One region of the Kocuria sp. ChxB genome, then DNA from elsewhere that is predicted to be linked to it. Evidence: riboswitches for the same ligand, from Rfam matches in the RefSeq annotation. Region 1 holds a riboswitch; each other region holds the start of a gene.
What was found. Region 1 has a riboswitch for thiamine pyrophosphate ahead of P8S73_RS06535 (3-oxoacyl-ACP reductase). Riboswitches for the same ligand answer to the same signal wherever they lie in the genome.

Region 1 (2,192 bases):
GAACTCGCGGGCGCGCTCGTAGCGCTCGTCCTTGGGTGGCATGGCCCGATAGCCGTGGTTGCGGGCCTCGTCGTCCCACATGGAGGTCACCACGTTCCAGCCCGCCCGGCCGCCCGAGATGTGGTCCAGGGACGCGAGCATCCGGGCCGCGTGGAACGGCGTGAAGAACGTGGAGGACACTATGCACACCAGGCCGATGCGCTCGGTGGCGCGCGCCATCGCGGACAGGGCGGTCAGCGGTTCCAGGGACCAGTGGGGTCCGCCGGACACGTCGCCCACGCTGTGGCCGTCCGCGAAGAACACGGCGTCGAACAGGCCGCGCTCGGCGGTCTGCGCGAGCTCCTCGTAGTAGCTGATGTTCGTGAGGCGGTGCACCGAGGAGTTGGGCGCGCGCCACGCGGCCTGGTGGTGGCCGGCGCCGTAGAGGAACGCGTTGAGGTGGAGGCGGCGGGCCATGTCAGTCCATCACCAGCCCGCCGTCGACCACCAGGTTCTGGCCGGTGACCCCGCGGGACCAGTCCGAGGCGAAGAACAGGGCGGTGTCCGCGAACTCCTCCGGGGTGGTCACACGGCCCAGGGGAGTGCCGGCGGCAATGAAGTCGAAGACCTCGTCCGGGGTGGCGGCGCTCGCGTCCGTGGTGCGCAGCAGGCCGCCGGAGATCATGTTCACGGTGATGCCCTGCGGGCCGAGGTCCTTGGCGGCGGTGCGGGTGAGGGAGAGCAGGGCGGCCTTCGCGGCGGTGTAGTCGTGGTAGGGGACCACGGGGTTCTGGAAGAGGTTGGTGCCGATGTTGATGATGCGCCCCTCGCCCGCCTCCGCCATGCCCGGGGTGACCGCCTGCATCACGTTGAGGGCGCCCACCACGGCGCCCTGGAACTGCTGGGTGAGGTTCTCGGCGGTCAGATTCTCCAGGGTGGGGCGGGCGTCCCCGTTGAAGCTGAAGTCCACCAGGGCGTTGTTCACCGCCACCGTGACCGGCGCGCCGAAGTGCTCCCTGGCCTGGGTGACCATGTCCTGCACCTGCTGGGCGTCGGTCACGTCCGCCTGAATCGCGAGTGCCCTGTCCTCCCCGAGTTCGCTGACCAGCGCACGGGCCCGCTCCTCGCTGGAGTGGTAGTTCACGACGACGCGCGCACCCTCGCGCGCGAACGCCCGGCTGAGGTGCTCCCCGAGCCCGCGGGCTCCGCCGGTGACCAGGACGATGGTGTTCTCGATCCACATGCTCACTCCTGTGGCTCACGGCGAAGAAAGCGGTGCGCCACCTGCGCGGTGCGACCGTGACATCCCTTCGCCAGTACTAACTGGACAGGTTCGACGGGTGTCATCTCAGCCGCTGCGGTGCCCCGTCCGTCCGCCCGGTGGGGCTGGGAGGGAGGGTGGCGGCACCCCGTGTCACTGGTGGTCAGTGTAGCCAGGGAAGTCTGACGAGGATCAAGTGGGTGGATTGACCGGGAAGGACGAAGTCGCAGGGAACCCTGGTAAGAAAGTGGCGGGACCAAATTACCGACAGTGCGCTCGGCGCTCGGCGGTGGGGCACAGCAGCCAGAACGGAGACGGGTGAATGTCACACCGAACAGCCGCTTCACGGGCAAGCAACGTCGGATGGGTGCTGTGGCTCGCAGCGATGCTCGCCTGGATCGGAGGGCTCGTGGCGGAGCGACTCGTGCACTCCGGATCTCTGTCCTGCGAACTGGGCGACGGAAGCTCGATCTACGGTGAGCCGGGGTGGAGCTGGGTGCCACTGGGCCACACGTGCACCTGGGAGAACGTGGGCGGCGTGATAGTCGTGGACGAGCCGTCCATGATGACTCTCGTACCGCTGCTGGTCCTGTTCCTGTGGGGAATCAGCCTGATGTTGGCTCGTGTTTCCAAGCCACAGCCGCGCCGCAATCCTTAATAGCCGGTCCTGCCGGTGGCGGCTCGGTCAGGTCAGGCCGTTGCTCGCGGGGCGGCGCGCCGCTCGACGGCGCTCCGCCTCGACTTCTGCACGCCGTGCTTGCACCGCCTTGGTGAAGAAGATGACGGCAAAAAGCAGTTCTAGGGTCATGAGCAGCCACGATTCCCGCGCTCCAATGACGGTGATCACGAAGAGGGCCACCATCGCGGACCCCTGGATCAGCAAGCCCACCGATTTCCGTTTCAGCATGCCCCCACCGTAGGCAGGGTGGCCTCTCATGTCAGGCGCGCAGTT
Region 2 (2,192 bases), 1.0 Mb from region 1:
CGTGCAGGGAGTCCGCAGCGCGCAGCGCACCACGCAGCCAGCGGCGGGCGGTGTCGATCCCCTGTGCCCAGTCCCCCGTGCGCGCCACGACCGTGGCCACCGCAGACGACAGTGAGCACCCGGTCCCGTGGGTGTTGCGCGTGGCCACCCTCGTCCCCGAGTACTGGGCCACGGGCTCGGCCCGGCCCGGGACCACGAGGGCGTCCGGGGTGGACTCCCCGCTCAGGTGCCCGCCCTTGACCAGCACGCGCGTGCCGAAGGTCTCCGCCACGGCCCGGCCCTGCTCGAGCGCATCGTCCCACGTGGTGGCCACGGGCCGCTCCGCGAGCACGGCGAGTTCGGGCAGGTTGGGGGTGATCAGGTCCGCGTGGTGCAGGATGCCGCGCAGCGCGTCCTCGGCGTCGGATGCGAGCAGACGCCCCCCGGCGGTGGCCACCATGACGGGGTCGATCACGACCACGGGCGCACGGTGGGCCGCGAGCCACGCCCCCACCGTCTCGATGACGTCCACCGAGCCGAGCATCCCGACCTTCACGGCATCCAGCTCCACGTCCTGCGCCACGGCGTCCAACTGCGCCTGCAGCACGGACACGGGTGGGGTGTGGACCGCCACCACGCCCCGCGTGTTCTGCGCGACCACCGCAGTGACCACGCTCAGCCCGAAGCCGCCCATGGCGGCGATGGACTTCAGGTCCGCGGCGTGCCCGGCACCACCCGTGGGGTCCGTGCCGGCGATCGAGAGGACGCGGGGGGCGGGGACAGAAGGCGTGGGGTTCACGACATTCCCTTCGCTAGTACGAGCTAGATCAGGTTCTACGGGTGTGTTCTCAGCCGCCGTGCGGCACCCCGTGCACGTGGTCCCGATCATGCCACAGGAGCGCCCGGACGAGTCCGAGCGCTCCTGTGGTGGGTGGTCCCCCGCGGCCCTCCCGGGAGGGCCGCGCGGGGCGTCAGTCCCCCTTGGGGGTCATCGTGATGTCCCGGGCGCTCACGCCCACACCCACGATGGTGGGCTGGCCGTCCGAGGAGGCCGAGCCCACGGGCGCGGCCGCGGCGGTGAACCGCGTGGCCGAGCGCTCGGCGGCGTCGTACTCACGGGTCTCCACGCTTCCGGCACCCGGTGCGGCCGTGGGAGCCACGGCGCGGCGGGAGCCGCGGCGGCGCCTGGCGGGAGCGGCATCAGCGGCGGACGCGGAGGGCTGTGCCGCGGTGGCGCGCCGGGACGGGGTCTGCTGCCCGGAGCCGCCCTCGGACGGCGACTGCTTCGGGGCGTCCCGCTCCGGCGCGGAGCTCTCGGACTGCTCGGACCGGTCCTGCTCGGCGTCGGACGACGCCGCGCCGTTGCCGCGACCCCGGCCGCGCTGGCCCGTAGAACGTCCCCCGCGGCCCTTCAAGCCCTCGCCGCCCCGCCGTCCGGAGCCGCGACCGGACCCGGTGCGGTCCTGCGACGCGTCCTCACCGGAGTCCTCGGCCGAGAAGGCCGCGGAGAGCGAGTCCAGGGTGAGCGCCTCCTGCTCCGCGCGCTCGTCCTTCTGCCCCTGGGGGAGCTCGATGACCTCACCGTGGATCGTCAGGCTGGACCCGGCGTCACCCGCGGCGTGCTCGCCGCGGGGTTCGGAGGCACCGTTCCCACCGTTCTCGGTGGCGGTGTCCTCGCCCTGGTTCCCACGACCGCGGCTGCGCTTGCCGCGACGCTTCTTCCGACGCCGCCCGCTCTCGGAGTCCGCCGAACCGTGCTCGGACGCCTGCTCCGGACCCTGGTTCCCGTGCCCTGCGTGCTGGCCGGTCGAGTCCTTGTGCTCGGCTCCGCCGCGGGACCCGCCCTGGGCGTCGTCGTCCTCGTGGGAGGAGGCGGCCGCGATGTTTGCGAACGCCGTGCGGGCGGCCTCGTCCCGGGCCTGCTGCTGGTCGTCCGCGCCACCCCGGTTGTTCGACCGGGGTTTGTCCTGCGGCTGGTTCTGCTTCTGCCGCGAGCGCTTGCGCTCGTTGCGGTTGCCGCCGCGGTGGTCCGGCGCGGTGGCCGTGGAGCGACCCTTGAGGGGGTGGTCGTGGACCACGACGCCGCGGCCCGCGCACTCCTCGCACGGCTCCGAGAAGACCTCGAGCAGGCCGGTGCCCATGCGCTTGCGCGTCATCTGCACGAGACCCAGGGAGGTCACCTCCGCCACCTGGTGCTTGGTTCGGTCACGGCC
Region 3 (2,192 bases), 220 kb from region 1:
CCGCCTCGGAGACGGCCCGGCACAGCTGCTCCGCGCCCTCCTGGTCCACGCTCGCGGTGGGCTCGTCCAGCAGCAGCAGCCGAGGCCGCATGGCCATGACGCCCGCGAGCGCGAGACGCTGCTTCTGCCCGCCGGACAGGGCCGTGGTGGAGTGCGCGAGGGGCAGCGTCAGCCCCACCCGCGCGAGCGCCTCGTCCACGCGGGGCCAGATCTGCTCGAGGGGCACCGAGATGTTCTCCAGCCCGAACGCGACGTCGTCCCCCACGCGGGAAAGGATCACCTGGGTCTCGGGGTCCTGGTGCATGAAGCCCACGGCCCCGCGCGCCTCCCGTGGGTCCACGCCGTCCACGCTCAGCCCGCCGGAGCGGGACTGCCCGTCCGGATCCTGTTCCACCCCCGCGAGGGCCTGCAGCAGCGTGGACTTCCCGGCGCCGGACGGCCCCAGCAGCAACACGCGCTCCCCGGGTTCGACCACGGCGGTGACGTCACGCAGGCTCGGATCCTGACGGCCGGGGTAGTGCCACCCGAACCGCTCCAGCCGCACGGCCGCGCCGGTGGGCGCAGACCCCGCCGGTTCCGTCATCGACGGCGCGTGGCGCCGGAGGCCAGGGCCCCCAGCACCCCGGTGGCCTGCAGTGCACGCACCACGAGCCACATCAGGGCACCGGCGATCACCGCACCCGAGAGGGTGGTGAGGGCGGCGTAGACGACCTTCTGGTCCAGCGCCCACTCGTAGTTGTACATGATGTCCTCGCTCACCCCGAGGAAGAGTCCCGAGAGCGCACCGGCCGCGGTGGCCACGGCCAGGCCGAAGCGGCGGTAGCGCGTCAGGAGGAACACGAGCTCCACTCCGAGACCCTGGACGAGACCGGAGATCACCACGGTCCACCCGAAGTGGGTTCCCAGGAAGCCCTCCAGCACCGCCGCGAGCAGCTCGCAGAACAGGGCCGCGCCGGGCTTGCGGATGATGAGCGCGCCCAGGGTGCCCGCCACGAGCCAGCCGCCCGAGATCAGCCCCGCCGAGGGCGGATACGCCACCGCGGCCGTGGACACCACGGGGTACAGCAGGTTGGACCACATCCAGAAGATCACCGCGCACGCCGCGGCGAGGACCGCCGCCACCACGATGTCCACGACCCGCCAGGACTGCGTGCGGGCGGTACCCCGTGCGGTTCCGGTGGGGGTGCTGCTGAGCTGTGTCATGAGAACTCCTCCTGAAGGTTCCAGGAGGGGAAGAGCCCCCGCGCACCGCGGACGGGCTCTTGAGATGCTCGACTCCCTAGCGCCGGTATGAACCGGATCAGGTTCGAGGGTCTGCGCTCGCGCGCACTCTCAGCGCCGCGGTGGCGCTCCCCTGTCGTTGAGCCACCAGTCTAGACCACCACGGCGGTCGGCCGGGGTGCTCGAGGCGCCCCGGCCGACCGCCGTGGTGCGAGGTGCGCGCCGCACCCCGGTCCCGCGCACTCCCGCCGCGAGGACGCGTCCAGTGACGCGTGGTCCTCACCGGCGGGCGAGCCGCGGGAGCAGGACTCAGACCTCGGTCTGCGAGGACTTCGTGGAGTCGTTGTCGTCGGACTGCATCTTGGACACCTGGCGGGCGATACCCACCTTGATGACCGTGCCCACCACACCGGTGATCATGGCCCAGATGATGATGTCGCGCCAGGCCTCGTCCTCGTCCGGGTTCTTGGCGGGGGGCTCGTTGCCCGTGACCTGCTTCCACGCCACGGTCAGAGCCTTGTTGGCCACGGCCACGCCGCCCAGAGAGGCCACCGTGCCGAAAATGTCCATCGCCTTGTTCATGGGATTCTCCTCGGTTTTCGAAAGTGCCGCCGGCGCGTGGTGGCCGGCGGCGTCGTGCTCCCACCCCAGCATACGAACCCGTGAGCCGGGGTGGCGCCACCTGCCCGGGTGGCACCACCGCGTGTGTCGTCAGTCGGGACGGTCCTCGCCGGCGCGGGCCACCACGTCACGCAGCTCGTCCGTCACGAGGTTCTCCTCGTGCAGGTGCTTGGAACGGTAGGCCGCACGGCCCACCATGTGCGCGGAGACCGGGACCGTGAGCAGCTGGAAGATCCACGCGAGGACCAGCAGGGGGACCATCCGGGGCTCCCCGCTGGCGAGCGCGAGGGCGGTGAGCAGCAGGAGCAGCCCGAAGACCTGGGGCTTGGTGCCCGCGTGCATGCGGGAGA

Region 2: it holds a riboswitch for thiamine pyrophosphate, as region 1 does, so the genes downstream of both, P8S73_RS01940 (bifunctional hydroxymethylpyrimidine kinase/phosphomethylpyrimidine kinase) here and P8S73_RS06535 (3-oxoacyl-ACP reductase) in region 1, are expected to answer to the same signal.
Region 3: it holds a riboswitch for thiamine pyrophosphate, as region 1 does, so the genes downstream of both, P8S73_RS05530 (ECF transporter S component) here and P8S73_RS06535 (3-oxoacyl-ACP reductase) in region 1, are expected to answer to the same signal.

Annotation. Positions count from the first base shown of each region.
Region 1 is NZ_CP121123.1:1,481,454-1,483,645, reverse strand. It holds gene P8S73_RS06540 (LLM class flavin-dependent oxidoreductase) at 1-456, opposite strand, end outside; gene P8S73_RS06535 (3-oxoacyl-ACP reductase) at 458-1,222, opposite strand; TPP riboswitch at 1,268-1,401, opposite strand; gene P8S73_RS06530 (hypothetical protein) at 1,926-2,147, opposite strand.
Region 2 is NZ_CP121123.1:449,990-452,181, forward strand. It holds gene P8S73_RS01940 (bifunctional hydroxymethylpyrimidine kinase/phosphomethylpyrimidine kinase) at 1-778, opposite strand, end outside; TPP riboswitch at 766-859, opposite strand; gene P8S73_RS01945 (Rne/Rng family ribonuclease) at 951-2,192, opposite strand, start outside.
Region 3 is NZ_CP121123.1:1,259,350-1,261,541, forward strand. It holds gene P8S73_RS05525 (ABC transporter ATP-binding protein) at 1-583, opposite strand, end outside; gene P8S73_RS05530 (ECF transporter S component) at 580-1,203, opposite strand; TPP riboswitch at 1,260-1,366, opposite strand; gene P8S73_RS05535 (DUF4235 domain-containing protein) at 1,531-1,803, opposite strand; gene mnhG (monovalent cation/H(+) antiporter subunit G) at 1,933-2,192, opposite strand, start outside.